3 regions of the Agrobacterium sp. 20P9.1.2 genome follow, and region 1 is predicted to be linked to each of the others. Evidence: riboswitches for the same ligand, from Rfam matches in the RefSeq annotation. Region 1 holds a riboswitch; each other region holds the start of a gene.

Region 1 (10,548 bases):
AACCTTGCCTTCGTTGACTTCCTGCGTCCACTGCTCGAGCGGGATCTTGATGCCGAATTCCTTGTCGATAGCGAAAACGATGTCGAGGAAGTCGAGGCTGTCGATGCCCAGATCGTCGATCGTGTGGCTTTCCGGCGTAATGTTTTCGCGGTCGATCTCGCTGGTGTCAGCAATAATGTCTGCAACCTTGTCGAATGTAGCTGTCACGCCCATAATCCTTCGTGTGTCTTTATTTATAAGCTCTGTTCAGACGCACCACATAGGCAACTTGGGCAAAAAAGCCAATGGGGTCGTGAAGTATCCTTGAATTTTCAGCGCAAAGTGTTGCCTAAACAGCAACCGAATGGCGTCCGCGACCGCTGGAAAGATAGGTATCGAAGGTCGCAGCGATGCTTCTGGCGAAGGGTTTGCCAGCTTCGGTCAACCGGAAAACGCCCTCCTCCATCTCAACGAGGCCGTCGCGTTCGCCCTCTGCAAACTGCCGCGCCTCAGCAATGGCAAGAACCGCAGCCGGGCCGTAAAGCTGCGAGAGCGCCGTAAGGTCCAGCGAAAAATCGCACATGATACGCTCGATCACGAAGGCCCGGACGCGGTCTTCCTGCGATAGCTCGATGCCGCGCACCACGCAAAGCTCGCCGCTGTCCGCCAGCCGTTCATATTCGCCGGTGGCAGGCATATTCTGCACATAGCCCTGCGGCAATTTGCCGATGGACGACGCGCCGAGCCCAATCAGCGCATCGGCGCAGTCATCCGTATAGCCCTGAAAATTACGCTTCAATACACCGTCCTTCATGGCAACGGCCAAGGTGTCGTCCGGCCTGGCGAAATGATCGATGCCGATGGCCACGTAACCGGCCGCGACCAGCATCTGCCCGGCCATCGTCATCTGCAGATAACGCTCCGAAACATCGGGCAATGCCTTTTCGGGGATCATCGTCTGGTGCTTCTTCATCCACGGCACATGGGCATAGCCGAAAAGGGCGATGCGGTCGGGCGAAAGCGAAATGATCTGGTCGACCGTATCCTTCAACGTCTCCAGCGTCTGGAACGGCAGGCCATAGAGAATATCGCAATTGACGGAGTGAACGCCCCTCGCCCTGACAGCCTCGACCACCGAGCGCGTCTGGTCGAAGGTCTGGATGCGGTTGATGGTCTTTTGCACGTTCGGATCGAAATCCTGCACGCCAAGGCTCGCCCGCGTCATGCCGATGGCGGCGAGCGCATCGTAGCGCCCCTCATCCAGATCGTTGGGGTCCATCTCCACGCTGATCTCAACATCCGGCGCAAAGGAAAATGCACTGCGCAGACAGTCCACCAGCGCAATCATATCATCAGGCTTGACCATGGTCGGCGAACCACCGCCGAAATGCACCGCCGTCACCCTGGCATCACCAGACACAAGCCGGCCGACTTTCTCGATTTCACGGTGCAGAGATTTGAGATAAGTCGCGATGGGCTCGTATTTCAGCGTTTGCTTGGTGTGACAGGCGCAGAACCAGCAGAGACGGTCACAATAGGGAATATGCAGATAGAGCGAAATACGGTTATCCGCATCGAGCTTTTTTAGCCAGGAAGCATAAATGCCCGAATCGATTCCCTCATGAAAATGCGGCGCGGTTGGATAACTGGTGTAACGCGGCACGGCGGCGGCATATTTACGGATGAGATGCTCGGTCACGGCAGATTTCCCCCTTAGCATGTATCAATTCTGCGACTATGGGATACAGCCTGCGACAGTTTGCAACTTTGACTTCGATCAAGTCAGGTCGTAAACATCGCGTATCAAAAGCCGTGGGGGATTACGGCTTATCGGGGCGGGGCGACAAGCATATCAAGCAATTGGTTGCCACCCTTTGCCCTGGTCTTTGCGATCGGGACATTCACTATGGATACGTTGCAGCGAAACATCCACAATTCGGATATTCCTGTGGTTTGCCGTTCTTGCGAAGCAAGGCACGGCGGGCTGTGTGGTGTTCTGACGCCAGATCAGCTCTCGGAACTCAACCGGCAGTCCACCCGAAAGAAAGTCGAACTGGGTCACGAATTGCTGGGTCAGGGCGAGCAGGTTGCTTATTACGCCAACATTCTCAGAGGCGTGGTGAAATTGTCGAAGATGATGTCGGATGGTCGCCAGCAGATCGTCGGTCTGCAATTCGCTCCCGACTTCCTCGGTCGTCCCTTCATTGCCGAAAGCAGCATGAGCGCCGAGGCCGCAACCGATCTGGAAATCTGCAGTTTCCCACGCCGTCTGATCGATCGCATGGTGGGTGACGTTCCCGGCATGGAGCGCAGGCTTCACAGCCAGTCTCTGAAAGAACTGGACGAGGCGCGCGACTGGATGCTGACGCTTGGGCGCAAATCTGCGCAGGAAAAAGTGGCGAGCTTCCTTTATCTCATCGCCACGCATATCGATCCTGAGAATGAGGACAAATCCTGCTTCGATCTACCGCTATCACGTGCCGATATCGCGGATTTTCTGGGCCTTACCATCGAGACCGTCAGCCGTCAGATGACCAAGCTGCGCAAGGAAGGCATCATCCAGATCGAGAATAACCGTCACATCACGGTGCCTGACATGGATGAGCTGAATTTCGCCGCAGGTAACGACTGACCCTGCGGATTGCGACTCACCGAGCGTGGCCGGTATGGCTGGTGATCATGTAAGGCGCTTTCGCCTGCGCCGGATTAAACACGGCGGCTGCAACGATCAGACAAACAAAAAAGCACTTCATTTTAACGCTCCCCAGCGCCAGTGAAACTGTGGTGTTTCATGGGAAGAGTTATAACGCATAAGTTGCCTATACGGGCTTAAGGAACGCGGTAAGCTGGTGCTTTCCGGATTGCGTAAAAATGCCAGATGCCTGTTTACGCTGCGTTAATCAGCAGATTACTGCGCGGCTGCTGGTGTCGCGACAGGCTTTTGCTGTTCCTGCAAAGCGCGAAGTTCTGCAACGCGACGCTTGTATTCCGCTTCGGAAATCTGGCCCTTGCGACGGGCGCTGCCGAGGCGCGTCATGGTCGTTTCCATGGAATCGGCCTCTTCATTGTCCATTTGCGGCAGAGCGGCGGTCATGGGGGCGGCGAAAGTCGGGTAGGTCCCGGTGTCGCGCTTTTGAGCAACGGGCGAAGCATCGACCTTCTGCGGGCCAACGATCTGTGCGGCGGGCCGCTTCATGTTGGCGGGCGCAACGACGGGGTCGAGCGTCTTGCAGGCGCCCAGCAATGGCAAAAGGATGCCGCAAACCGACAGCACCGTTGCCGCTCTTACGCATTCCATATGCTTGCCCATTTCACTGTCCCGCCTGTAACGTAGTATTTGAATGCCGGACGCCGGTTTCTTGGGCGTCGCTGTTGCTGGAACTTGTATTCGTTTTCATGCAGAATGTGCAAACACAAAAATGCGCCGGAGGACAATGTATGGCAGGCACTGAAGGCGGGGTGAACGACGAGGAGGAAAAGCCCAAGGGCTTCGACCCCAAATCCGCCGACGCCTATATTGTGCGCGACCCGCAGGCCTTTGCCATGAACGTGGCGAGAGCCCTGGAAAATCTGGGCAAGGCAGCTTCCGAATGGCTGGCACCCAGAGAGCGTGGAGACATTCCGCAAACCAGTGCCAGTCCCATGAGCGATCTGGTCCAGACACTTTCCGACGTCGCCGAATACTGGATGGCGGAGCCGAAGCGTTCGGTGGAAGCACAGACGCATCTCCTCTCCAGCTATTTCGATATCTGGCAGAAATCCGTCTCGCAAATGTCTGGCGAAGCCAAATCCGCGCCGGAACAGCCGGGTAACCAGCGCAAGGACAAACGCTTTGCCGACGAAGACTGGCAGGCCAATCCTTTTTTCGATTTTTTGCAGAAGGTCTATTTCGCCACCGCCAACTGGGCGGAGAAGATGGTGGCAGAGGCAGACGGTTTAGATGAACACACCCGCCAGAAGGCCCGCTTCTACATGCGGCAGGTGACGGAGGCCATCTCGCCCGCCAACTTCGCCTTTACCAACCCGCAGGTGTTTCGCGAAACCGTGGCCACCAGTGGCGCCAATTTGGCCAAGGGTATGGCCCAACTTGCCGAAGACATGGCAGCGGGCAATGGCAACATCAAACTGCGCCAGACCGATTACAGCAAATTCGTCATCGGCCAGAACATCGCCGTTACCCCCGGCAAGGTCATTGCCCGCAGCGATCTTTGCGAAGTCATTCAGTATGCGCCATCCACCGAAAAGGTGCTGAAGCGCCCCCTGCTGATCATCCCGCCATGGATCAACAAGTTCTACATTCTCGATCTCAATGCCCGCAAATCCTTCGTCAAATGGTGCGTGGATCAGGGCCATAGCGTGTTCATGATCTCATGGGTCAACCCAGATGCGCGCCACGCGGAAAAGGGTTGGGACAACTACACGAGTGAGGGAATCGATTTCGCGCTGGATGCCATCGAACAGGCGACCGGCGAAAAGCAGATCAACGCGGTGGGTTACTGCATCGGCGGTACACTGCTCGCCTCCACCCTAGCGCTGCATGCGCAGGAAAAGAACAAGCGCATCCGCTCCGCGACATTTCTGGCAGCCCAGACAGATTTTACCCATGCCGGCGACCTGAAGGTCTTCATAGACGAGCAGCAACTGGCAGCCCTCGATGCGCACATGAAGGCGGTAGGGTATCTGGATGGAGCGATCATGGCCAGCGTCTTCAATATGCTGCGCGCCTCCGACCTCATTTGGCCCTATGTGGTTGATAATTATCTGCGTGGCGCGCAACCGCCGCCTTTCGACCTGCTCTACTGGAACTCCGATTCCACCCGGGTCGCTGCCGCCAACCACTCCTTTTATCTGCGCAATTGTTATCTGGAGAACAATCTGGCGCATGGTCGCATGAAGGTAGCGGGCAAGGTTGTCGATCTCAAGGACATCGAGATACCGGTCTATGATCTCGCCACCCGCGAAGACCATATCGCGCCCGCCAAATCCGTCTTTACGGGAGCCGCATGCTTTGGTGGACCGGTGGAATTCGTGCTGAGCGCGTCTGGCCACATAGCCGGTGTCGTCAATCCGCCTGAGATGGAGAAATATCAATATTGGACAGGCGCGTCACCGGGCGGTGACTTCGACGAATGGCAGGGGCAGGCGAGCGCTCACAAGGGCTCATGGTGGCCGCATTGGCAAAAATGGATCAAGGCGCAGGACAAGCGCAAAGTCGCGGCCCGCATTCCCGGTGATGCCGCCCTGCCCGCGCTTTGCGATGCGCCGGGCACCTATGTGCTTGAATAAGCGCGCAGCGGACACGACACTGCACCATGCTTTTTGATTCTCCCCTCACTTCCGCCACGCTCGTCTCCCGCTACAAGCGTTTCCTGTTCGATGCCGTGCTGGAAGACGGCACAGAGATCACCGGCTCCTGCCCCAATACCGGCTCGATGCGCGGGCTGACGACGCCGGGGTCACGGATCTGGTTGTCCGAACACGACAGCCCTACCCGCAAATATCGCCACATGCTGGAGATGGTAGAGGCGGATGGCACGGTGGTTGGCATCAACACTGGGATGCCCAACAAGCTTGCGCAGGAAGCCATCGAGACCGGCAAAATCCCATCCCTTGCCGGTTACTCTACGCTAAAGCGCGAACAGAAATGCGGCATCAATTCCCGCATCGATTTTCTGCTGTTTGCTACCGGCAGGCCGGATGCCTATGTGGAGGTAAAGAACGTGCATTTCATGCGCGAAAAAGGCCTCGCCGAATTTCCCGATACCGCCACCGCACGCGGCGCAAAACATCTGGAAGAGCTGGGCGACGCGGCGCAGGCAGGATATCGCGCCGTCATGCTCTACCTCATCCAGCGCAGCGATTGCGACCGCCTTCGCATCTGCGGCGATCTCGATCCGGTCTATTCGGCCGCCTTTCAGCGGGCAATGACGCGCGGCGTGGAGGCTTACGCCATAAAATGCAGCGTCTCTTCGTTGGAAATCGTCGCAAACGAGATGGTTGCAATAGACGACTGGTACCCTGCTGCTTTATGAAACGAAGCATTGAAGACAAGAAAGCGGTATAATGGTTACTTACATCGACGCGGCACAGGCACCCATGAAGAATACGGGCGTCATCCGCCTGTATAATGCGGAAGACTTCGCGCGCATGCGCAAGGCAAGCCAGCTGACCGCGCGCTGCCTTGATGAACTGGCCAGCATCGTCAAGCCGGGCGTCACCACCAATACCATCGACCGCTTCGTGTTTGAATTCGGCATGGACAACAACGCCCTGCCCGCCACGCTGAATTATCGCGGCTACACCAAGTCCGTCTGCACCTCCATCAACCACGTTGTCTGTCACGGCATTCCCGATGACAAGCCACTCCGAGAAGGCGATATCGTCAATATCGACGTCACCTATATCTTGGATGGATGGTACGGCGATTCCAGCCGCATGTATCCGGTGGGGCAGATCAAGCGCGCGTCCGAGCGTCTTCTGGAAGTGACCCATGAGTGCCTGCTGCGCGGTATCGCCGCCGTTCGGCCTGGTGCCCGCACCGGCGCAATCGGTGCCGCCATTCAGGCCTATGCTGAAGGCGAGCGTTGCTCGGTGGTTACAGATTTCTGTGGTCATGGCGTTGGACGTCTTTTCCACGATACGCCGAATATTCTCCATTACGGCAAGGAAAGCGACGGCCCGGAAATCCGCGAAGGCATGATTTTCACCATCGAGCCGATGATCAATCTCGGAAAGCCGCATGTGAAGGTGCTGTCGGATGGCTGGACCGCCGTCACGCGTGATCGCTCTCTCTCCGCGCAATACGAACATGCCGTGGGCGTGACGGCGACGGGCTGCGAAATTTTCACGCTTTCGCCCGGCGGTCTGCACCGTCCTGGCCTGCCACCGCTCTGATTTAGAGAACAATGCCGATGGCCAAACATCCCGCCGATCAAACGACAATGTTCAACTCCGAAGACGGCGCGGACAAGGTGATCGGCGGCCTTGCCGAAGATATGGACGAACGCGGCTTCTTTGCCGAGCCACGGCAAGTCTCCAAAAAGATGAAGATGAAGGCGACGCCAACGCCATCACCGGATGGTGACATGGCGCACTACCACGGCCACCGCGAGCGGCTGCGCGCCAAATATCGCGACAATGGCGATGCGGCGCTGGCCGATTACGAGCTGCTGGAGCTTCTGCTGTTCCGGCTTATTCCACGACGGGACACCAAGCCGATCGCGAAAGCGCTGATCGCACGCTTCGGCACCTTCGGTGGCGTCATGGGTGCGCCGATTGCGCTGCTTCAGGAAGTGAAAGGCGTTGGCGAAGCGGTGGCGCTCGATCTCAAGCTCATCGCCTCCGTGTCCCAGCGCATGCTGAAAAGCGAAATCCGCAACAAGCAGGTTCTGGGCTCCTGGTCATCCGTCATCGATTACTGCCACGCCGCCATGGCGCATGAATCCCGCGAGCAGTTTCGCATCCTCTTCCTCGACAAGCGCAATGTGCTGATTGCCGACGAAGTGCAGGGCCACGGCACGGTCGATCACACCCCCGTCTACCCGCGCGAGGTGGTGCGCCGTGCGCTGGAGCTGTCTTCCACCGCCATCATCCTCGTGCACAACCATCCCAGCGGCGATCCGACCCCGTCCCGCGCCGATATCGACATGACCAAAACCATCATCGATACGGCCAAGCCGCTTGGCATTGCCGTGCATGACCACATCATCATCGGCAAGGATGGGCATGTCAGTTTCAAGGGTCTGCGGTTGATTTAGAGCGCTTCCGCCTCACCTCTCGCCCCATCTGTCCCGAAACACCAGCTCCTCCAGCGGCAGCCGCTGCCGCCAGCCTTTGACGGCCAGTTCCGGCTCGCCGTAAAGCGTATCGACCCGCCCGACACAGAGCCATGCGACGATTTCGATGTGCTGCGGAATGGCGAGGATTTCGCGAATATCTGCATCATGAAAAATGCTGACCCAGCCAACGCCGATGCCTTCGGCGCGTGCTGCAAGCCACAGGTTCTGCACCGCGCAGACGGTGGAATAGACATCCATGCGTGGATTGTGGGTGCGGCCGAGAACCACATCGCCGCCTCGCGTCGGATCGCAGGTCACGCAGATGGATAGCGGGGCCTTGCGAATGCCTTCTAGCTTGAGGCTGCGGTAAAGCGCCTGTTGCTCCTGCTCGAACATCTCGGCGGCTTCGGCATTGGCCCGGGAAAAGGCCTGCCATGCGCGCTCTTTGACATCAGCATTGGTGACGAGCGTGAAATTCCATGGCTGCATGAAGCCAACCGAGGGTGCGGCATGTGCAGCCTTGAGCAGGCGTTCCACCAGCTCTTCCGGCAACGGATCGGGCAGAAACTGATCGCGCACATCCCGGCGCGTTTCTATGACGCGGTAGACCGCCTGCTTGTCGCTGTCTGAAAACTCGCACGCTTTTACCAGCGCGTTCTGAAACTCATCGGGCCGCATCGTCAATCCCCAACAATGCACAGGCCGGACGCCGAAAGCATCCCACCCATCAACAACCTGCCGCCGTCCATGCGGTTCGGTCTATGGCATCAGGCCGGTCTTCTGACTTGGCTTCGTCCGCGCATTGCCGCCTTCCCGATTTCTCAGTGGTCTATGGCAATCCGCGTCCACCTTACAGCGTTGGGCACGTCGCGGGCTTTCACCGCGTTCCCGATTCTCCCGCTTGAAAGCAGGCACCTGACTGGCGGCTTTATGACGGCCAGAGCATTGTGACGCAAGAGCCCCCGCTTCATTTCCATGAGTACCGGAACCGCTGCCCGCCCCGCGCATTCTCTTCGCAAATGGAGAACCAATATGGACCACTATAGCGAACTTCGCCAACAGATCGGCCAGGATCTCGATACGCTCACCCGCAAGGAAAGCCCGAAATCCATTTTTGAACTTGCAGAAGATTATCTGTTGGGTGACCCCGCCTTGAAACGGCAGATGGTGGAAGACATCATCAAGGAAGAAGCCGACAAGCGGAATATCGAAATCCATTGATACGACACGCAATATCCGGGACAGGGAACCGACGCGGGTGAAACCATAATTGTGACTGCCATTGTAGCCTTCGCCATCTCAATCGTGGTCGTTCTTGTCGCGGGTATCGCCCTCGCTTCCTGCCACCGTGACAAAATCATCATCAAAATCGCCTCCGCCGCTTTGCGTAAAGAGCCGGACGCAACACCGCTGGACCGTCACTGGACCAATCTCCAGAACGCTCATGCAGAGCGCAATGCCCTGTCTCTCATCCAGTCCAACCTCGGTGCTTTTGCCGCGAGGGTAGAAGCCGCCCGCGCGGCCGGGCGCAGTCTTGATCTCATGTATTACATGTGGAATGCCGATCTAACCGGGCAATTGATGATGCGCGAAGTCATCGCTGCGGCAGACCGTGGCGTGCGCGTCCGTCTTCTGCTGGACGATCTCGGCGTGTCCATCTCAGATCGCGCCTTTCACGCCATCGACAGCCACCCCAACATCGAATTGCGACTGTTCAACCCCACCAAGGCTCGGGAGAACGTCTTCCGGCGCGGGCTGGAACTTCTGTTGCGGTTTCGCAGCGTCAATCGTCGTATGCACAACAAAGCCTGGATTGCCGATGGCCGGGTGCTGATCGTTGGCGGGCGTAATATCGGTGACGCCTATTTCGATGCGGCCGAACAGGCGAATTTCCGCGATTTCGATGTGATCGCTCATGGCGATTGCATCGCGCAGGCTGAAGAAATTTTTGACGATTATTGGAACAGCGCCGTTGCTGTGCCCGTGCGTTCCTTGCTGGCGCGGCGCCCCAGCAAACTCGCGAAACTTCGCCGCCGCATGGATATTCTGGCCTCCGGCAGCGCCGCGCGGCCTTATCTGGCGCAGGTGGAGAGCCAGCACCATTCCGGCAATTTTCTGATGTCCGACAATCTGCATTGGGTGGAGAGTGCACAGGTGGTTGCCGACCCGCCGGAGAAAGCTGCCGGGAAACGCCGCAGCGGCCATAATTTCCTGATGGAAACGTTGCTCCCGGTGATGGAGGAGACTGAGAAAAAGCTGAGCATCACCTCGCCCTATTTCATTCCCGGCCAGAAGGGCGTGGAAACGCTGTCGCGCCTCTCCGCCGAAGGTGTCAAAGTCAGTGTTCTCACCAACTCATTGGCCGCGACCGATGTCGCCGCCGTGCATGCGGGATATTCGCGCTATCGCCGACCACTTCTGATCAACGGCATCAAAATCCACGAACTGCGCTCGCTGGCCGATCATCACAAATCCTTCTCCCTACGCGGCTCAGGCCAGGCCAGCCTTCACACCAAGGCGTTTACACGCGATGGCAAGATCGGCTTTATCGGTTCGCTGAATTTCGATCCACGGTCCATGTCGCTCAACACCGAGATGGGCGTGCTGTTTTCATCCGCTGGACTGGTGGGCGAGATGGAGGAGATCTTTAAGGACGAGACGAGCCGCGAGATGAGCTTCGAACTGACGCTCAATGAACGCAGAAATCTGACATGGACGGGGCTGGTTCGCGGTGAGCCCCGCCATTACCGTCATGAGCCCTATGCCAGTTTCAGCCGCCGCGCTTTGGTCA
Region 2 (10,548 bases), on a different contig from region 1:
CATTCGTGGTGCGCGCAAGGCCGATTTGCCTGAGCTGAACGAGATGATCACCCTGCTGGCCGCTTACCATGGCGATGCGGCGGCGATCACGCCGGAGAAGCTGGAGCGCGATCTTTTCGCACAGATGCCCTGGATCACCGCATTGGTGGCAGAGGCGGATGGCGAACTTATCGGTTACGCCATTCTCGTGCCGCAGTACCGCGCGCAGGAAGGTCGTCGCGGCATGGATCTGCATCATTTGTTCGTGCGGGATGGACACCGCGGCCACGGCACCGGCCAGCACCTGGTGGCCCGCGCACGCGACGTTGCCAAGCGCTGCGGCTGCGACTACCTCTCCGTAGGTGCTGCGACCGGAAACTTCGCTGCCCATAAATTCTACGAAAACATGGACTTCGTGCCGCGCCCGGTCACCGGCATGCGCTTCATGCAGGCGCTGGCTTAAAGCGCCCGAGGGGACGGAACCGACACCGCCGTTTTCAGGTTTTGCTTGACGGCTGGACATCCGTCCGCTGATCTTGATGTCTTTGATTGCAGGAGAAGACAATGCCACGTATCGCCTTGGCTCTGACCGAGGACTTTGCCGACTGGGAACCCGCTTTGCTGGCCGCCGCAGCGCGCGGTTATCTGGGCGTCGATATCATCACCGCGTCGCCGGATGGCGCGCCTGTGACCTCCATGGGTGGCCTCAACGTGACGCCTGACATGGCCTATGATGAACTCGACCCGGAGACGATCCATGCGCTAGTCATTCCCGGCGGGCTGATCTGGGAAAAGGGTGCCGCGCCTGACTTTACCGATCTCGTCCACCGCTTTCGCGCCCAGCACCGCGTGGTGGCAGGCATTTGTGCCGCAGCCAGCGCGCTGGCGGGAACCGGCGTGCTGAATCATGTGGCCCATACCGGCAACTCGCTGGAGTCCCACGGTAAATACGAGACCTATCAGGGCGCGGACCACTATCGCGACCAGCCACAGGCGGTGAGCCACGAAGGCATCGTCACCGCCCCCGGCAGCGCACCGGTAACATTCACCGCCGAAGTGCTGAAGGCGCTCGACCTCTGGGGGCCGGAAGCGGAAGCCGAGATTTCAGTGTTTTCCGCTGAGCATCGATGACGCAAAGCCACTTACCTGTGAGCGATCATCCCTGACATCAGAGACCTGTGGGCACTGACGCCCGCAAGGTTTCCATCCGCGACAGCCAGCGCTACGGACGCCATGGCGCGCGCAGCATCGCCGCAGGCAAACACGCCGGATATGCTGGTTTCCTTCATCGCGTCCGTCTTGATGATGGAGCCTAGCGGCCCGGGCTCCAGATCGAGGCCAAGTTGGTTCGGGATCGTGGTGGCGATCTCAATCGACGCAAGGGCGAAGAGCCCGGCAAAGGAGAGCGTTCGGCCATTGGCAAGCTGCACATCGGCATGACCTTTGAGTGCTTGCACGGCACTGCGCTCAAGCGTGACACCACGGGTGGCAAGCGCTGCGAGCTGATCGGCGTTGGGCTCGAAGGCATCATTGAGAAGAAGCGTCGTTGGCCCCCAATCGGGAAGCATCAGGGCATGGTGCATGGACAGTTCCGATCCGGCAATGACGCCGATCTGTCCCTGGTTCAGTTCGTAGCCATGGCAATAGGGGCAGTGGAACACGGTTTTTCCCCAACGTTCCGCCAGACCTTCGATGCCGGGTAGAATGTCCTTCACGCCGACGGCGAGTATCAGCGTTTTGGAGAGAATTCGCGTCTCTGCAACCATGACTTCGAACAAGCCTGCTGCCGTATCACCCACCTGCGATATCCGTCGAGCCGCATCCGCCCGGCCAGACAACCATTGCACAGTTGGATATTGCGCCACCTGCGAGCGCGCCGTCGCGGCAATGACGGCCGGATCGACACCATCCTGCGTGATGAAGCCGTGGGAATGTGAGGCGAACCGATTGCGCCTCAGGCCGTCATCGATGACGAGCACCCTTCTGCGGGCGCGGCCCAGTTGTAGTGCAGCCGATAGCCCAGCATAGCTGCCTCCGATGATGATGACGTCGTAGATCGGGTCGTTCATGGCTGGCTCCTTTTCTCGCAACAACATAAGTGTCGTGATCATGCAGAGTCAATAGTCACGACACTTCATTTGTATCATGAAGCAATCGTGCTATAGATCGACGCGATTTGCAGAAGGAATTTGAGGATGAGGCAGGACAGTCGGCTTTCGCGTATGCTGCATGTTTTGATCCACATGGACAAACACGATGGGGCGATGACATCGGAGATGATCGCGCAGATGCTGGACGCCAACCCCGTGGTGATCCGCCGCACGATGGCGGGCCTGCGCGATGAGGGTTTTGTGCTGTCAGAAAAAGGCCATGGCGGCGGCTGGAGGCTTGCTCGCCCTCTCGATCAGCTAACGCTTCTCGATATTTATTGCGCCGTTGGCGAGCCATCCATCTTCGCTGTTGGACCTGCCTATGACATGCCGGGATGCCAGATCGAGCAGGCGGTCAACGCGACACTGAAGGGCGTGTTCGATGAGGCTGAGCAACTGTTGCGCAGCCGGTTTTCACAGGTCACGCTGGCCGATGTGGCGAAGGGGCTTGCAGGATAGCGTTGATATCCGCCTTAGCCGCGATCGAGCACGCGGCAGGAGGGGACTGGCCCATCTGGAAGCGCATGTGTCATCGCCCGTCTGAGATCGCGGCTGTTGATGTGCAGGCTGCGGTCGAAGGGTAGAGCGAGCCGGATGATCTTGGTGGCGGCTGCGCTCAAGAATGCCTGCTGGTGTTCCGCGAAGAATATAAGGCAGGCCTCCGTGCCCGGCTCTTGCGGCAGAAGCGACTTGAAGGCCAGCCGGTGCATGGCGCAGAGCGCGCCATGACCGGGGACGGAAAAACGCAGGGCTTGAAGCTCATCACTCCATTCCACTGCGTTTTCCCGAGCTTGCGTCATGTTACTTGGCCGTCTCGAAACGCTTGAGGAACAACCCGCTCAACGAGCCGAGGATCAGCCAGAATACGAAGCTGGTAACGGTGGCGAGAACCACGAAACGGCGCTCCAGCGGCAGAGGCGCCAGCGCGTGGTCACCTTCCGGCGGCAGCGGAGCGCCGATGATGTGCGGCGCGACGATGAGCACCAGGGCAAGAATGATCGCCCATGGCTCACCCCGTTTGAAGGCCAGCAACGCAATGCCGCCCGCCGTTGCGGCAACGGTTGCGATCCACCAGATCTGCCGTGCTTCAAGCGCAGCAGCCGGGCTGCCCGGTAGTTCCGGCGGCAGGCCGATCATCGGGGCGAGCATGACCGCAGCAAAACCGGCGAGACCCCAGAACAGACCTTCCCGCCAGCCGCCCTGCGTGCTGCGCAGCGAAATCAGCGCTGTCAGAACGAGCGCGTAACCGATTGATGTCAGCACATTGGCGGCGACGGTATAGGCGTTGCGCTCGAAACCATCGGCAGGTGCCCATGCTTCTGCATCATGATGATGGTCAGCAGGTGTTGCCGCATCATGGCTGTGGGCGGGGGCTGCTTCGCCACCAGCGCTTTCAAAAGTTTCCGCCTGAAGAATGAGCGGCGTGGTGCCGATGGCCTGCATGGCGCTGACGGCGAGACCGGCAATCAGCCCCACCAGAACGGCAGAAAAGACGATATTACGGAAAAATGGCATGGTTGATCTCCCCTCAATGGCAAGGGAAAGCGTTGGCATGGCGCGTATCATGCGCCGCATTGTGCACGGCTTCGACATGCGAAAAGCCCACGAAGCCGACGATGAACAGGCCGAGCGCGGCTGCCGTCAGCGATTGCGCGATTTTCGATGTTTTGGATGAGACGGCAGATGATGCCGTATTCTGCTGGATAGACATGGTGACCCTTTCCTGTGCGGGTGGGCGCTGTTCTGATCAAACGCCGCACGACCGCATTCAACATTCACCACGGGGAAAAGAGACACAGGGTTTTAAAGGTCGGGCGAACCGACCTGCCAACCGTGCTTGCCCGGACACCCCGCCGGTATTGACGACACTTCACGCAATGGCAGGTCTCCTGGCTTGCGGGTCGTAACCTTGAAAACACCTTCCCGATCCTTCTGTTTCGCATCGTACTTTACGAAATCGAAGATGATTTCGCGTCGATGCGCCAGACCAGTGGCATTTCGTTTTCAGGCTATCCGCTCACAGTTGCGGGGGCAGCCACGAATCAAAGCGTGAGGCTTCTATCGTGTTCCCTTTTCACTTTCCGGGCGAACCCGGAAAGACCATCACACCTATTTCATGCGCTGTCGTAGGGAGCGAGTCAAGCCGGCAGCACCATAGCCGACCTGCAAAATATATCATTAGGTGTTCTTATAAATTTAACAAACTTAAAGTTGAATTTACCCGCACCTGAACATTCCACTCCTATCGAGCGAGGCTAGCGTGGCAGATTTTACGACCGTCAATCCAAAGTCCGGCGGATTTCATACGGGCAAGAGCATCAATGATAAAATGGAGTTAGGCATTTATAAAGTTGCCTATGTTGCCGTAGGAACGGGACAGCTCACGACGTTCACCAGCAATGAACTTCATGCAGCAGGCAGCTATGACAAACTCGGCAAGAACGGGAAATTTGACATCAGCGTAACGCCCGATGGCAATCTGTTCCAAGTTGCAGTGACCATCACGGGTGACTACGCCGATCAATCTCGGAAGTTTGCTGCGACTGCAACGCAGGTCAATGCACATTCCGTCAGGCTTGATCAGCAAGGAGGCAGCCTGTCCCTCACGCTGACACAAAACAACGGCACATGGCCGGTCATCTCTGCCAAAATCGACATCACGATCAGTTGGGAGTCTATCGGGCTTTACGTCCAACCAGCCTAAGCACGTCCCCGCATATACCGTCGTGGTTGACGAAAGTCACCGCGACGGTACTGCCTTGAGATAGGCCGCAATCGCATTGCGGTCTTCGGCTGTCAGGTGTGCCATGTTCTGCTGGACCTTGACCATGGAGCCGCCGGCGCTGTCGAAATCCGGGGTGAAGCCGGTTTCGAGATAGTTGGCGATATCGGCTTTCGTCCATGAGCCGATGGCCTGCGAGCCGGGCGTGATATCGGGAATGCGCCCCTCACCTTCCGGGTTCGGTCCACCGGCCAGCCACTGGTCTTTCAGGAAACCGCCCAGCGCATCACGCGGGGTGTGACATTCGCCGCAATGGCCGGGGCCTTCTACAAGATATTGGCCGCGCACGACCTCTGCATCCGCATTGGCGAGCTCCACGCGCGGCTGACCCTTGTCGAAATAGAGGAACTTCCAGCCGCCGAGGCTGAGGCGGATGTTGAAGGGGAATGGCAGATCGTGGCCGGGCGCATCATTGCTGCTGGCGGGCAGGGTTTTCAGATAGGCGAAGAGATCGTTGATGTCCTGCGGCGTCATCCGCGCATAGGATGCGTAAGGGAAGGACGGATAGAGATGTTCGCCTTGTCTGCCCACGCCGCGCGTCATCGCATCACCGAATTGCGCCACCGTCCAGCTGCCGATGCCGTGTTGCGGATCGGGCGAGATGTTGGGCATGTGGAAGGTGCCGAAGGGGCTTGGCAGCGCCTGCCCGCCGGACAGCGTCTTTAGCGCATCGCCGGTGGCATCCGGCGCGGCGTGACAGCTGGCGCAGCCGCCTGCCCAGAACAGGGTTTCACCATTGGCGAGATTGGGCTCGCCCAGATTGGCCCAATGGCTCGGTGGCTGGCGCTGAGGCGCTGTGACCCACATGAAAATGCCGAACCCGGCAACGCCCGCAACAACAGCGCCACCCGCCAGCTTCGCCCAGATGGAAGCCATCGCCTTCTCCGATTCAATCAAAATTCAAAATGCAAAAAGGCCCGCCGGTTGAATGGCGGACCTTGGCGATGACAGATTACTTCTTCAGACGGTATGTCTGGTGGCAGCTGCTGCAATCGGCACCCAGCGTCTTGAGGGCTGCGCCCACGCTGGCCTGATCCGTTGGCAATTGCGCCAGAACCGCATCCGCATCCGTGCCGAGCTTTTCGGACTTCGTCTTGAAGTCTGCAAAGTTCTGCCAGATGGCAGGTGCGGCGGCGCCGCCTTCAGAACCGGCAGGGAACTGGTCCGGGAACGCCTTGGCATTGGCACTGATGGTGGTGACGGCGGTTTTGACCACGTCCGCATCATAGGGCTTTTCACCCTTGGCGATGGAACCCAGCGCGCCCATGGCACCGCCGATACCCTTCATCAAGCCTTCGCGCTTTTCGACCTCGCCGGCTGCGGAAACCGCACCGGCGCACAGACAGCCTATCATTATGGACGCGGCAATGGTTCTAAGCTTCATCATCTCTCTCCTGATCCGCATGCTGGCGGGGTGTATGCTTCGTATCGCTTCATGCCTATCGCAAATTCACTGCACAGCTTTTCGACAGGCGCGACGAACGCACAAGAAGATGCCCGCTTCCCATGGCAAAAAGAAGTCACATTCCGGTGATTTCTGGAGCGAAATCAGGCGCATATCAGCGATGTGCGATAGCTTCCCACAGCGTGAAACCGGCAACCACGATAAGCAGCAAACCGGCGGCGCGGCCGATGAAAATCGTCACATGCGGTGAAGACACCAGCAAATCCCGGCTTTTGCCCGCTGTCAGCGCCAGAGTACCATAGACCACAAGCTGCGTTGCCGCCGTCATCAGCCCCATGATGATGCCCTGAATCCAGACAGGGCCATAGATCGGCTTTAAAAATTGCGGGTAGACGGCCATCATGAAAAGATAGGCCTTGGGGTTGGACAGGCATGTCACGATGCCACGCCGGAACGCCCGGCGGGCCGACGCGCTGGCACTCACCTCATCCCCCTCCACCACGATGGAACTGCGCATGAGGCCGATGCCGACCCAGATCATATAGCCGGCACCGAAGATCATCAGTGGCGTGAACAGCTTGGGCATGAGGCTGGCAAGAAGCCCGACACCGATGGCACCGTAAAGCGAATGCACGACCCCGCCTGCCATGATGCCGGATGTGGCCGCAAGTCCTGCCTTTCGGCCTCCGGTCAGCGAGCTTGCCAGAACGAGAAGCATGTCGATGCCCGGCAAGATGATGATGCCGAACAGGAGCGAGAAATAAAGCCAGAGATTTTCGGTGTAAGTCATCGTGAGTATTCCTGAAAATATAACAGTCGCAAAATGGTGTCGCCATATCGCGCCAAGTCATCCGTTTTTCCGGGGAATATCAAATGAATAAGTGTGGTGATTTCATCTCGCTGGCGATACGTTTCGCCTGCCCGCGCAACAGCGTGTTGCACCGAACATGTCGTGAGATAAGGCGTTCACAGCGTGAGCGTGCGGCTGTCTTCGCGGCCAAATCCGCGAATCTCGATGCGATCTGCATAGAGATCGGCAATCGCGAAAGTGTTTTCGCTTAGCGTATCCACCATGCCCTTGAAGTTGAGAAAATGCGTATGTCCCAGCTGCCCGTAATTGCCGGTGTGGTTGTGGCCGCAGAACCAGGCTCTGGCGCTTGGTTGCGCGGCCAGCAGGTTCAGCACATCAGGCGCGTCCCACATATTGTGCGAATTTTCGGGATAGAGCGGATAGTGGCAAAACAGAATGGCATGTTCGCCCGCCGCATCGGCTGCATCCAGCGTTTTTGCCAGCCAATGCAATTGCTCGTCGCTGAAAGAAGCGTTCCAGTCCTGCGCATTGATGGCACCGGCCTCCTGCAAAGCAGCCAGTCTCTTCTCGGCCAGCGCGCGGCGCGGGTCGCCGGGTGGCGGGGCAAACAGGCTGACGTCATTGCCATCCAGCACCACGAAACGGAAATGGCCGATGGAAAAATCATACCATGCAGACGGCATGCCGAGGCGTGCATGGATTTGGCTCAGATATTCCGGCGCGACGGCGAAGTCATGGTTGCCGGGCAAGAGAACCGAGCGGTGTTTAAGACTGTCATAACAGCCCAAAATCGCATCGAAATTCTCCCAACCGCGATCGATGATATCGCCCAGCGTGACGACGAAGGCTAGGTCTTGGGCGTTGAACACATCGATGGCTTCCGCCAGCTTGCGCGGGCTTTCCGCGTAATAACGGCCCATGTCCGGGCGTGGCGCGATATCGGCATATTGGGGATCGGCAACGATGCCGAAGGAGAAGAGCGGTGCGGATGTGTCTGTCATGATGCCCCCGCATAGGCCGGGCGAATGACACGCATATGACAGAACGAAAACACCCGGCGCTGAGGCCGGGTGTTTGCAGAATTTCGTAAGGCAGACCTTACTTGGAAGCGGCTTCGTAACGCTCCAGAACGTAATCCCAGTTGATGAGATTATCGACGAAGGCTTCGAGGTACTTCGGACGCAGGTTGCGGTAGTCGATGTAGTAGGAGTGTTCCCATACGTCGACGCCGAGGATCGGGTCTGCGCCGTGAACCAGTGGGTTTTCGCCGTTTGGTGTCTTGGAGATTTCCAGCTTGCCGTTCTTGACGGACAGCCATGCCCAGCCGGAGCCGAACTGCGTGGTACCGGCAGCGATGAAATCTGCTTTGAACTTGTCGTAGCCGCCGAGGTCAGACGAAAACGCCTGCTCCAGCTTGCCGGGCAGCTTGTTTCCGCCGCCGTCCTTCTTCATCCACTTCCAGAAATGGACGTGGTTGTAGTGCTGGGCAGCGTTGTTGAACAGGCCGGCATTGGTGCCGAAGGACTTCTTGACCACTTCTTCCAGCGAAAGATCTGCAAGGCCAGCTTCAGCAGCAAGCTTGTTGCCGTTGTCTACATAGGCCTTGTGGTGCTTGTCGTGGTGAAACTCGAGCGTTTCGCGCGACATGTAAGGCGCCAGCGCATCGTAATCGTAAGGCAGTTCGGGAAGTTCAAAGGCCATGGTTTTACTCCTTGTTGCAGCGGCGTGACCGCTCCTTGAAACCGTGTGCGCGGACCATAAGAGCGGACGTCATCGGAGGCAACCTGTGAAATATCAAAATGTTCCGGCAAAAGAGAAAATTCCACTCATGCCCCTCGAAAAACACTTTTCACCTCAAGGTTGGCGTACCGATCAAAGAAAATCCGTTCGCTTTGCGGACCATAGACCAAGGATATTGCCATGAGACGACAGTTCCTCGCCGCCGCTTTCGCCAGCCTCATCGCCCTGCCCGCCGCCGCATCCTCCGGCGATGCCTGGCAGGAATTTGCAGCCGATGTTCAGGCCAAGTGCCTTGCCGCATCGAAAGACGCGATCGTGGACGCAAAGGCAGTGGTCGATCCAACCGGCAGCGAACATTACGGCCTCGCCATCCTGACCGGCAAGGCCAAGGGCACCGAAACTGTTATCAGTCATATCTGCGTTTACGACAAGAAAACCAAGGCCGTAGAACTCGGCAGCGAACTCTCGAGCGACTCCGTGAAGGTGGAACTGCCGGGCTCCACCAAGCCCTGACAAACAATGCTAGACGTCAAGGTTACTCTGCGGAACTAACGCGCAAAAATAAAAGGGGCGGCGTCGGAAGGCCTGTCCCATTTTTGTAAGAGTAGGTAGAACCGAGAGCAGTCATCTGTTCCGCAGCCCAGCTGCCTCGCTATTTATCCCTTACGATGGATGGATTTGCTAATCTCTGCAAGAATTCCCAGCGCTATGGCGCACACCATAACAATCGTCGTTCTATCAATTATTTCGCCGATTTGCCTTGATCCCAGGTACCGCGCTTTCAGCATCGCGGCTTGAGCCACATCATCCAACGAGGCGACATAAAACGCCATCGCCAACCGCAATCCGCCCGAGATCAAAACCAGCCAAGCCCCTGCGAGACCAATCCTAGTCAGTATCATTATTACCCCCAGCTTTAATACTGATGAGTAACGCGCTGAAAATTCTTCAGTCAAGTGCCACCGTATGACGCTAGCGTCTCGTATCCGAATTGATGGAGTCTAGAACCGCGGCGTCGCATCCGCCTCACCGAGCGGGCGCTGCATCAGCACGATGTCCAGCCAGCGGCCGTGCTTCCAGCCGACGGATTTCAGGGTGCCGACCATTTCGAAGCCGGTGGCGCGGTGGACGCCGATGGAGGCGGCGTTGTCGGCATCTCCGACGACGGCGACCATCTGGCGGAAACCCCGCGCACTCGCCTGATCGATCAAGGCTAGAAGCAGGGATTTTCCGATGCCGAGGCCCTTGCGCGCCGGATCAACATAGATGGAGTCCTCCACCGTCGCGCCATAGGCCGGTCGAGCGCGGTGGGGTCCGGCATAGGCATAACCCGCAACCGCGCCCTCCACCTCTGCGACAATGTAAGGAAAGTTGCCCGCAACCAGCACCCGTCTGCGCTCGACCATCGTGTCTGCGGATGGCGGCTCTATTTCGAAACTGGCCGTGCCGTGCAGCACTGCATGGCGGTAGATTTCGGTAATGGTTTCGATATCGCCCTCTTCGCAGGGGCGGATGGTGACAGTGGGTTTTGGCTGGGACAGCATTTCAATATCCTGGGAAATTCTCTTCGCGTAGTTTGCACCAGACGAAAACCAAAATAAAGATTATCCATCTTATGCAAACCATAAGGAATTCTTTGGTGATGGATTTCGATCTCAAGCAGCTGCGCAGCTTCATGGAT
Region 3 (10,548 bases), on a different contig from region 1:
CTGTGCTGGGAAATCCGGGCAAATACTGGCGTCATCTGACGAGCGATAGCCAGCTTCGCTGGATCGGGCCGGATAAGGGCGCGATGCATCTCGCCACCGGTGCCGTCGTTAATGCCGTGTGGGATTTGCTGGCGAAACAGGCGGGCAGACCGGTGTGGCAACTGGTGGCCGAGATGAGCCCTGAGCAGATCGCCGATATCGTCGATTACCGCTATCTCACCGATGTCCTGACGCGTGACGAAGCGTTGGCCATTCTCAAAAAGGCCGAAAGCGGCAAGGCTGAGCGTGTCGATATCCTCAAAAACGAGGGCTACGCCTGTTATACGACCTCCGCTGGCTGGCTGGGTTATGGCGATGAAAAACTGCGTCGTCTGTGCCAGGAAGCCGTCGATGCTGGTTTCAACCATGTGAAGATGAAGGTCGGTCGCGATCTCGAAGACGATATTCGCCGCCTGACCATTGCTCGCGAGGTCATCGGCCCCGACCGGTATCTGATGATCGATGCCAATCAGGTCTGGGAAGTCGATCAGGCCATTGAGTGGGTCAACAAGCTCGCCTTCGCCAAGCCCTTCTTCATCGAAGAGCCGACCAGCCCGGACGATATCGCTGGCCACCGCAAAATCCGCAATGCGATCGGTTCGGTCAAGGTAGCGACCGGTGAAATGTGTCAGAACCGCATCATGTTCAAGCAGTTCATTGCCGAAGGTGCGATCGACGTTGTGCAGATCGACAGCTGCCGCATGGGCGGTCTCAACGAAGTTCTGGCCGTGCTACTGATCGCCGCAAAATACGGCCTGCCGGTCTGGCCGCATGCCGGTGGCGTTGGGCTCTGTGAATATGTGCAGCATCTGTCGATGATCGATTATCTGGTCGTATCAGGTACCAAGGACGGTCGCGTGATCGAATATGTCGATCATCTGCACGAGCATTTCATCGAGCCCTGCGACATCCGCGATGCCGCCTATATGCCACCGAAAATGGCAGGTTTTTCGATTGAGATGAAGCCGGAGTCGATTGAGGCTTATACGTTCAAGGGGTAATCCTTATCACTGGTTACTCTTCATCGTCATCCTCGCCCTTGTGGCGAGGATCTGCCCACGTTTGACGTTGGGATTCATTAGATCCCCGGGTCAAGCTCGAGGATGACGGGCGGTCCCAGTGGCCGAGTGGAATTCCACCAAGGCCGCTTCCAGTCTAACCCATTCAGCTTCCACCCCCGGAAGTCCGAAGCGCAGGTCGTTTGGCCTCTCATCGAAAGTGCGCGTCAGAATACCGTTTCGCATCAGGTGGATGGAAAGGTCCTGCACCTGCGCATCACGCACAAGTGTGAACAGCGAGGTGCCACCAGCAATCGTAAGACTGACTTTTTCCAATAGACCGTTTAGCCGTTGGGAATCCTCTTTTAGCCGGAGTCTCATCCCATCCCGCCATGCCTGGTCCCCAAGAGCTTCAGTCGCAATATGCAGAGCCGGACCGGAGACGGCCCATGGTCCCAGCTGCGATTCGAGACTTTCTGCGATATCTGGATGCCCAATGGCGAAGCCGAGACGGATGCCTGCCATGCCGTAGAACTTGCCGAAGGAGCGCAGGACGACGAGGCCATCCGAGGTCGCCGCGTCTGCAACGCTTTCGGCATAGCCCGTTTCGATAAAGGCCTCATCCACCACAAGCAGTCCGCCCTTTTGGCCTATGGCGTCGGCCAGTTTGAGCACTTCTGACCGCTCCCACACGCGTCCATCGGGGTTGTTGGGGTTGATGATGACGGCATAATCGAAGGCGGCCAAGGCATCGATATCAGATACCTCGGTGACGACAAGCCCTGCCATGCGGGCAGTGCGGGCGTGTTCTGCATAGGCGGGGGAGAGAACGCCGCAGCTTGTTGCACCCCGCCCGACAGCGATCTGCGCAAGCAGCGGCATCAGCATCTGTGTTCCCGGCGCCGCCACGATATGCGCCGCCGAAGGTGCGCCGAAAGCTGCTACTGCTATCTCTTTCAGCCTTTCAACGGCACTTGGCTCAGGCAGGCGGGCAAAGGCGCTGGCGGGAATGGGCGAATGCGGGTAGGAGTGCGGGTTGATCCCGGTGGAAAGATCGATCCACGGTTCGGGCGCTTTGGGAAAAAGCAGACGCGCCCGACCCAGATTGCCACCATGGCGGATCGCTGGCTGCGCTTTTTCTGGTACCCTTTCGCCCATGTTCTTCGCTCTCGCTTTCCTGTCGCTGCTGATCGAACGCCTTGTCGGCTACCCCGACTGGCTGTTCAAGCGCATCGGCCACCCCGTGACCTGGATCGGTTCGCTTATCGCCCTCTTGGACAAAAAATGGAACCGGGAGAGCGATTCATTTTCACGCCGAAAGATGATGGGTGTCGCAGCTCTGGCCGTCTTTCTCGGTTTGACGGCGTTGATGGCCGTACTGTTGCAGGCCGTGCTCCTCCTGCTTCCCCTTGGCTTGCTGATCGTTGCAGTTCTCGGCGCATCGCTTCCCGCGCAGAAAAGTCTGGAGCAGCATGTCGAAGCGGTGGCCATTGCGCTGGAGCGTGACGGTATCGAGGGCGGGCGCAAGGCGGTGTCGATGATCGTCGGGCGTGATCCGGAAAAGCTGGATGAAGCAGCAGTGTGCCGGGCGGCGATTGAGAGTCTGGCGGAGAATTTTTCCGATGGCATTGTCGCGCCTTCGCTGTGGCTAGGGCTTCTGGGCCTTGCCGGAGGCGCAGGCTACAAGGCCATCAACACGGCTGATAGCATGATCGGTCATCGCTCTGCCCGCCACGAGGCGTTTGGATGGGCATCGGCGCGGCTGGATGATCTGGTCAATCTGCCCGCTTCCCGCCTCACCGGATTTCTTTTCATTTTGGCGGCTTGTTTCGTAAAGGGGGCCTCGCCCCGCAACGGTATGAGTGCCGTGTTTCGGGATGCGCACCACCACCGCTCGCCCAATGCCGGATGGCCGGAAGCAGCGATGGCGGGTGCGCTGGGTTTTGCGCTGGCCGGACCACGCTCCTACGGCGGGCAGATGATCGAGGCGCGCTTCATGGGCGAAGGCGGACGTCGGGATTTGACCGCGGCTGATATTCGCCGGGCATTGAAGCTCGCCCGCATTGCCGACGCATTGCTGATCGGCCTTTTAGGAGCCCTAGCACTCGTTATCGCGCTATAGCCAGCAGCGCATCGAGATCGAGGTGCCGCTCCATGTGATCGGCCAGGCCGTCCAGCACCGCATCGACCTGCTCTTCATAATTCAGTACGGAGCGATCAGCCCCGAGACGTTGAAGCCATGCGCTGCGCTGGTTATCGTCTGCGAAGAGGCCGTGGATATAGGTACCGAAAGCGCAACCGTCCGGGGAGATGGCTCCGTCTGTGTGGTTGCCGATGGTTGAAAACGGTCTGATATCGTCTGGCCCTTTTGTCACGCCGACATGCATTTCATAGCCGGATAAGGATACGCCATCGAAACAGCGACCTGTCACCGACACAAGCTTCTTATTGCCGGTCAGCACGGTATCGACGTCAAGCACACCCAGCCCCTGCACAGTGACCGGCTCGCCTTCTATCCCATCAGGGTCGGCAACGCTGTTGCCCAGCATCTGGTAACCGCCGCAGAGGCCCAGCACAGAACCACCGCGCCGAAGATGCGCTTTGATATCCACATCCAGACCTGCGTTTTTCAAGGCGGTGAGATCGGCAATCGTGGATTTGGAACCGCAGAGTAGCACCAGCGCGCAATCTGCCGGAATGACATCGCCCTGGCGCACCCGGATCAGCTCGACATCCGGTTCCGCCTCCAGCGGGTCGAGGTCATCGAAATTGGAGATATGCGGCAGGATCGGTACCGCAATGCGGATTTTGGCACCCGGTTTCCTCTGTCCCGGTGCCGAAAGCCCCAGCGCATCTTCGGCAGGCAAGCGACTGGCATCTGCAAAATGCGGCAGCAGGCCGATCTGGTTCCAGCCGGTCTTGTCTGCGATGATCCGCATCCCCTCATCGAACAGGCTGGGATCGCCCCTGAAACGGTTGACGATGAAGCCTTCGATCATCGCCGCATCATCCGCATCCAGAACCGTCTTCGTGCCGACGAGGCTAGCAATGACGCCGCCCCGGTCGATATCGCCGATGAGGATGACAGGTGCATTGGCTGCGCGGGCAAAGCCCATATTGGCAATGTCATTGGCGCGGAGATTGACTTCGGAGGCACTGCCCGCGCCTTCCACCAGCACCAGATCTGCCTTGGTTTTGAGATGCTCGAAACTTTCCAGCACGCGCGGCATCAGCCCAGCTTTCATATGCTGATAATCCGCCGCCTTGGCATTGCCGATGACCTTTCCCTGCACCACCACCTGTGCGCCGGTTTCGCTCTGGGGTTTGAGCAGCACCGGGTTCATGTGTACGGAAAGGGGAACGCCTGCGGCGCGCGCCTGCAAAGCCTGCGCCCTGCCGATCTCTCCGCCATCGGCGGTCACGGCGGCGTTGTTGGACATGTTTTGCGGTTTGAAGGGCATGACGGACAGCCCGCGCCGGGTAAAGGCACGCGCCAGCCCCGCCACCATCAGCGATTTGCCGACATCGGAGCCGGTTCCCTGAAACATCAAAACGCGTGCTGTCATTGATCAGAACTCAATGCCGGACTGGGCTTTGACGCCTGCCTTGAAGTGGTGCTTCACCAGCGTCATTTCCGTCACCATATCGGCGGCATCGATCAGAGGCTGCTTGGCGTTACGGCCTGTGACGATGACGTGCAGGCCGGGGCGACGGTTCTGCAGGGTCTCCACCACCTCCTCCAGCGGCAGATAGTCATAGCGCAGCGCGATGTTGAGTTCATCCAGAACCACGAGGCCGATGGTTTCATCGGCCATCAGCGTCTTCGCCTCTTCCCACGCTTTGGTGGCGGCAGCGACGTCGCGTTTCAGATCCTGAGTGTCCCACGTGAAACCTTCACCCATGGTGCGCCATTCCACCCGGTCGCCGAACAGGGCCAGTGCGCCCTGCTCGCCGGTGGACCATGCGCCCTTGATGAATTGCACGATACCGACGCGTCTGCCAGTGCCCAGCATGCGCAGGGCCAGACCAAAGGCGGCGGTGGATTTGCCCTTGCCGGGGCCGGTGTTGATCATCAGCAGACCTTTTTCGATGGTCTTTTCTGAGACTTCGGCGTCCTGCACGGCTTTGCGGTTGACCATTTTGGCGCGGTGACGTTCGGCTTCGCTGTCGCTGATGTCGCGGGTCATGGCGGCTGGTCCTTCCGGGTCTCATGCTTTTTCAAAGCGGCGACTATAACCAAAACGCGTGCCGCGGCAATGATGCGCGGCATTGACATAAAAGCATCGCAGGGCATAAGGGTTAAGGACTGACGGTCTTTTTCCGGCAACGGGAAAAGCTAAGAGGGAACACGGTGCATTTCGCTTGAGCGGAAAAATCCGTGGCTGCCCCCGCAACTGTAAGCGGTGAGCCCGCGCTGAAAGCCACTGGATGAAAATCCGGGAAGGCAGCGCAAGGGTGTTGAAGCCGCAAGCCAGGAGACCTGCCGTTTCAGGAAAAACGTCTGCCGGGCGGGGTGCTCCGGTCAGCCGGTTGTTCGGACAATGGCTGTGCGTGTCCCGCATTCCGTTTCGATATCCGCACCCCTGAGACATTTTGAAGGCGCGGAAAGCAGACCCTTGGATATTACAGCAACATCGACCAGCCAGACCGAAAAGACGGACCGTGACACCGCACCCGGCGTCGTGGTCTTCGTCTGCCGCAGCTGCCGGTCCGAAGCCGAACCGAATGCAGACCCCCGCCCCGGTGCGCTTCTGACGGAGGCTGCCTTAGCGCTTGGAGCGAGTGAAGGCGTGACCGTTCGCAGCGTCAATTGCCTTGCCAATTGCAAGCGTGGCCTCAGCGCCGCGATGCGCAGCACCGACGGTTGGTCCTACATGTTTGGCGGCCTGACGGAAAACGATGCCGCAGACCTGATGACTGGCGCGCGCCTGTTGGCCGCAGCACCGGATGGGCTGATGCCCTGGCGCGGACGCCCCGATAGTTTGAAGCGTGGCCTTGTGTCGCGCATTCCCCCTTTGCATTTTACCGAGGAGACATCATGACCACGCTCGATCGCGTTCCCTGCACCATCATCACCGGCTTTCTAGGCGCGGGCAAAACCACGCTTTTGCGCGGCCTTCTGGAAAAGCTCGAGGGCAAGCGGCTGGCGATCATCGTCAACGAGTTCGGCGATGTCGGCATCGACGGTGAAATTCTGAAAGGCTGCGGCATCGAAAGCTGCCCGGAAGAAAACATTGTGGAACTGGCCAATGGCTGCATCTGCTGCACTGTGGCCGATGATTTCCAGCCCGCCATCGAACAGATTCTGAGCCGTCAGCCGCGCGTCGAGCATATTCTGATCGAAACATCGGGCCTCGCTCTGCCCAAGCCACTCGTGCAGGCCTTCCAGTGGCCCGCCATCAAAAGCCGGGTGACGGTGGATGCCGTGGTCGCCGTGGCCGATGGTGCAGCCCTTGCCGAGGGCATGGTCTCGCATGATCTGGAGGCGCTTGCCGCCCAGCGTCAGAATGACGAAGCACTTGATCACGACGATCCGGTCGAAGAAGTCTTCGAGGACCAGATTGCCTGCGCCGACCTCATCGTTCTGACCAAGGGCGATCTGCTGGATGCCGAAGGTCTGGAGCGCGCCAAGGCGCATATCAATGCGCATCTGCCGAAAGCTGCGAAGATCGTCGTCGCCTCCAATGGTGCGGTCGATCCCGCGGTGCTGATCGGGCTTGGTCTTGCGGTTGAAGAGGACATCGAAAACCGTCACACCCATCACGATGAGGAAGAAGACCACGATCATGACGAGTTCGACAGCTTCGTCGTGGAACTGGATGCGGTGACGGATGCCGATGCTCTGGCTGCTCGCATTTCCGAAACGGCGGCTTCTGAAAATGTGCTGCGCATCAAGGGTTTTGTCGAGGTCTCGTCCAAGCCGATGCGGTTGCAGGTGCAGGCGGTCGGCTCGCGCGTCAACCATTACTTCGACCGTCCCTGGGCGACAGGTGAAGTTCGCCGCAGCCGTCTGGTAGTGATAGGTGAAAAGGGTCTTGACCGCGCGAAAATCGAGCGGATGTTGGCGGCCTGATCCATGCACATCCTCGCCACCACATCCTCGTCTCTGGACGACCTGATCGAGCCGGTTGATCTCAACCAGGGTCAGGCGGATGTGGTGGTGCTGTCCTTTTCGACCAGCGATCTGGGCGGGCTGGAACGTGGATGGCAGCGCAGCACGGATGGTTCCGTCTCGCTCCTCTCCGCAAACCTTTCCGAGTTGCGCCATCCCATGTCGGTCGATCTGTGGATCGAAAAGACGGCGGAACATGCCAAGCTGATCCTTATCCGGATTCTCGGCGGTGCCGACCGCTGGCGTTATGGCGTCGACGAATTGTCGAGAATGGCGCGGCGGCGCGGTATCAAGCTGGTGCTTTTGCCGGGGGAATGCAGCGAGCGCGATGAAAAGCTTGAAGCGGCGTCCACAGTCGATCTGCCGACGCAGTTCAAAATCCTGTCTTTCTTTCGTGAAGGCGGGTCTGAGAATATGGACCGGGTTGCAAAAGGGCTTGCGGCCTTTGCGCAGGGGGAAGTCTGCCCGGACATGGCAGCAGAGCCCTTGCCAAAAAGCGGATTTTACAAGCCGGACGAAGGCGTTGTTGGACTTTCGGCAGCGTTGAATGGATTTTCAGAGCAGGCACCCCTGATACCAATCCTGTTTTACCGCTCCATGCTGATGGCCGCCGATGTCGCCCCAATCGACGCGCTTTACGCAGCGCTTCGCGAGCGCGGCTTTGCCCCTTTGCCGATCTTCGTCAGCGGTTTGAAGGACGGTGAAGCGATCCGGTTTCTGGAACAGACACTTGGTCGTTTGAAGCCGGCGGCAATGGTGACGGCAACGGCCTTTGCTAGCCAGTCGGATGAGGACGGCAGGAGCCTGTTCGACCGGCTGGGCGTCGCGACCTTTCAGGTCATCATGGCCACCACGCGGCGGGATGGCTGGGCAGAAAACATCCGCGGCCTCAACCCCTCCGATCTTGCCATGCATGTCGTGCTGCCGGAGCTGGATGGCCGTCTTCTGGCCGGTGCGATTTCCTTCAAGGCACCTGACCCGGAGGGCGGGCGGGGTCTTGTTCATCAGGCTGAGCCGGATCGTGTCGAGCAGGTTGCGAACCGCATCGCCGCATTTCTCCGTTTGAAAAAAGCCGCTCCGTCTGAGCGGCAGATCGTCATTCTCATGCCGGATTATCCGGGCGCAGCACCGGGACGGACCGGTTATGCCGTCGGTCTGGACGTGCCGCAAAGCGTGCTGGAGATGCTGCGCGACCTGCGCGATGCTGGTTACGCGGTCGGTGATATTCCGGAGACGGCGCGGGCGCTGCTAAACCGCGTTGAAAACGAAACTGCCAGTTTCCGCCTTGCCGATTATTCAGCGTTTCGCAGTAACCTGCCGCGGACTGCCGATCTGGCCTTGGATGAGACATGGGGCGATGCCGATAAGGACGATGCCGCCATTAATGGCATATTCCACTTCCGCGCCGCTCGATTCGGCTCCGTAACGGTGGCACTTGCACCGGATCGTGGCGGCAATGAAGATCGGCGGGTGGATTATCACGACCCGGCCCTGCCGCCTCGGCACGCGCTGGTCGCCTTCGGGGCTTGGATGCACAAAAGCCTCGACGCACATGCCATTATCCATGTCGGTGCCCATGGCACGCTGGAATGGCTGCCCGGCAAAACGGTGGCGCTGTCGCAGGCTTGCTTCCCGGAAATCGTGACCGGCCCGCTGCCGGTGATCTATCCCTTCATCGTGTCTAATCCGGGTGAAGCTGCGGTGGCCAAGCGGCGCATCGCTGCCGTCACCATCGGGCATATTCCACCTGTCTTGGTCGATGCCGGGCTGTCGCCGGAGCAAATGGCTCTAGAACAGCTGGTCGATGAATATGCGCAGGCCGATGGCCTGGACCGCCGCCGCCGTGACCGGCTGGCAAGACTGATTGTCGAAAAAGCCCAGGAAACCGGGCTAGCCGCAGATGCCGGTGTCGGCACGCAGGACGATGCCGATACCGCGCTCTCGCGGATAGATGCTTTTCTCTGCGACCTTAAGGATTTTGCCATCAAGGACGGCCAGCACGTGTTTGGCCGCTGCGCGGATGATGAGCCGGATTCTCTGCGAATGCAAAGTGCAGTAGCGGAGAAGACCGCGCTGCTCGCGGCGCTTGACGGGCGGCACATCACATCGGGGCCAGCGGGCGCTCCGGCGCGTGGCCGACAGGATGTGTTGCCGACGGGCCGCAATCTCTACGCCGCCGACCCGCGCACCATGCCGACGCCAACCGCATTCGAGCTTGGCCGCATGGCGGGCGAAGAAGTCCTGAGGCATTATTTGCAGAGCCATGGCGACTGGCCGAAACATCTGGTCTTCGACCTCTGGGGCTCGGCCTCGTTGCGCAATGGCGGCGAGGATGTAGGCCAAGCTCTGCACCTGATGGGTGCAAGACCGATTTACGATCAGGCGACTGGCCGCGTCACCGGCATCGAAGTGCTGCCGCCCGCCGCACTTGGACGGCCCCGGGTGGATGTGACATTCCGTATTTCCGGCCTCTTCCGCGATATGTTCCCGGCTCTGATTGCCCTGCTCGATGCTGCCGCGAAAGCCATTGCGCGGCGGGAGGAATCTCCGGGAGATAACCCTTTGGGCGAAGAAGCAGCGCACCTCGGCCACATACCGGCGCGCATTTTTGGCTCCGCACCCGGTACCTATGGCGCTGGTATCGAAGAAAAGCTGGCAAACGGGCGCTGGGAAGAGCGCGAAGAGCTGGGCCAGATCTATCTGGATGCCGCCAGCCATGCTTTCGGCGGCGCTGACGGACTTGGCGTGTTCGCCGATGCAGGCTTTGCAAACCAGGTGGAAAAGGCCGATCTTTTGGTGCACACCGGCGACGATCCGGGCCGCGACCTTCTCGACGGCTCCTCCGATGTCGCCTTTATCGGCGGCTTTGCGGCGGCCAAGGTGGCGCTCGGTCAATCTGCCGATGTGGTGGCGCTCGATACGACTGATCCAGCCCGCCCCCGTGCGCGCTCCATCGCGCAGGCCATCACCCGCGTTGTGCGCGCCCGCGCCATCAATCCGCGCTTCATTGCCGGGCAGATGCGGCATGGGCCACGCGGGGCGGCGGAATTTGCCGAGACGGTGGATCGGCTGATCGGCTTTGCCGAAACGACGCATGCGGTGTCGTCCTCTCTGATCGAGGCGCTCTACGATGCCTATTTCGGCAATGAGGAGGTCCATGATTTCATTCTGCGGGAAAATCCGCAAGTCGCAGAGGTCATGGCGCAACGCTTTCTCTCCGCCCGCCGCCGCGGCCTCTGGCACAGCCGCCGCAATGCTGTCGATGCCGAGCTGGAAATGGTGATCGCGGCAAAGCCGGTGAGGGTGCGTGCATGAGCGCAAGCCGCCCAGCCGATATCAAGCCTTTTACCCGTCGCGGCACCTGCCCTGCCCTGTCTGCCCCCATGCAGACGGGCGACG

Evidence for each region. Region 1 has a riboswitch for cobalamin ahead of bluB (5,6-dimethylbenzimidazole synthase). Riboswitches for the same ligand answer to the same signal wherever they lie in the genome.
Region 2: it holds a riboswitch for cobalamin, as region 1 does, so the genes downstream of both, AC27VJ_RS03920 (CbtB domain-containing protein) here and bluB (5,6-dimethylbenzimidazole synthase) in region 1, are expected to answer to the same signal.
Region 3: it holds a riboswitch for cobalamin, as region 1 does, so the genes downstream of both, AC27VJ_RS18025 (DUF1636 family protein) here and bluB (5,6-dimethylbenzimidazole synthase) in region 1, are expected to answer to the same signal.

The regions. Positions count from the first base shown of each region.
Region 1 is NZ_JBYOKI010000003.1:56,615-67,162, forward strand. It holds gene AC27VJ_RS09685 (acyl carrier protein) at 1-213, opposite strand, end outside; gene hemN (oxygen-independent coproporphyrinogen III oxidase) at 329-1,678, opposite strand; gene fnrN (transcriptional regulator FnrN) at 1,886-2,611, shown strand; gene AC27VJ_RS09700 (hypothetical protein) at 2,888-3,289, opposite strand; gene AC27VJ_RS09705 (PHA/PHB synthase family protein) at 3,418-5,265, shown strand; gene sfsA (DNA/RNA nuclease SfsA) at 5,292-6,011, shown strand; gene map (type I methionyl aminopeptidase) at 6,043-6,873, shown strand; gene radC (RadC family protein) at 6,891-7,736, shown strand; gene bluB (5,6-dimethylbenzimidazole synthase) at 7,749-8,435, opposite strand; cobalamin riboswitch at 8,511-8,691, opposite strand; gene AC27VJ_RS09730 (hypothetical protein) at 8,790-8,978, shown strand; gene AC27VJ_RS09735 (phospholipase D family protein) at 9,030-10,548, shown strand, end outside.
Region 2 is NZ_JBYOKI010000001.1:798,034-808,581, reverse strand. It holds gene AC27VJ_RS03950 (GNAT family N-acetyltransferase) at 1-442, shown strand, start outside; gene AC27VJ_RS03945 (type 1 glutamine amidotransferase family protein) at 544-1,110, shown strand; gene AC27VJ_RS03940 (NAD(P)/FAD-dependent oxidoreductase) at 1,122-2,048, opposite strand; gene AC27VJ_RS03935 (RrF2 family transcriptional regulator) at 2,175-2,588, shown strand; gene AC27VJ_RS03930 (hypothetical protein) at 2,603-2,929, opposite strand; gene AC27VJ_RS03925 (CbtA family protein) at 2,931-3,644, opposite strand; gene AC27VJ_RS03920 (CbtB domain-containing protein) at 3,658-3,840, opposite strand; cobalamin riboswitch at 3,992-4,249, opposite strand; gene AC27VJ_RS03915 (hypothetical protein) at 4,390-4,833, shown strand; gene AC27VJ_RS03910 (cytochrome c) at 4,870-5,787, opposite strand; gene AC27VJ_RS03905 (c-type cytochrome) at 5,864-6,295, opposite strand; gene AC27VJ_RS03900 (LysE family translocator) at 6,471-7,106, opposite strand; gene AC27VJ_RS03895 (metallophosphoesterase) at 7,283-8,128, opposite strand; gene AC27VJ_RS03890 (superoxide dismutase) at 8,226-8,828, opposite strand; gene AC27VJ_RS03885 (hypothetical protein) at 9,048-9,380, shown strand; gene AC27VJ_RS03880 (hypothetical protein) at 9,524-9,823, opposite strand; gene AC27VJ_RS03875 (GNAT family N-acetyltransferase) at 9,869-10,411, opposite strand; gene AC27VJ_RS03870 (LysR family transcriptional regulator) at 10,507-10,548, shown strand, end outside.
Region 3 is NZ_JBYOKI010000006.1:257,290-267,837, reverse strand. It holds gene AC27VJ_RS18050 (L-fuconate dehydratase) at 1-1,040, shown strand, start outside; gene cobD (threonine-phosphate decarboxylase CobD) at 1,131-2,195, opposite strand; gene cbiB (adenosylcobinamide-phosphate synthase CbiB) at 2,194-3,159, shown strand; gene AC27VJ_RS18035 (cobyric acid synthase) at 3,146-4,603, opposite strand; gene cobO (cob(I)yrinic acid a,c-diamide adenosyltransferase) at 4,607-5,224, opposite strand; cobalamin riboswitch at 5,331-5,539, shown strand; gene AC27VJ_RS18025 (DUF1636 family protein) at 5,654-6,079, shown strand; gene cobW (cobalamin biosynthesis protein CobW) at 6,073-7,110, shown strand; gene cobN (cobaltochelatase subunit CobN) at 7,114-10,464, shown strand; gene cobG (precorrin-3B synthase) at 10,461-10,548, shown strand, end outside.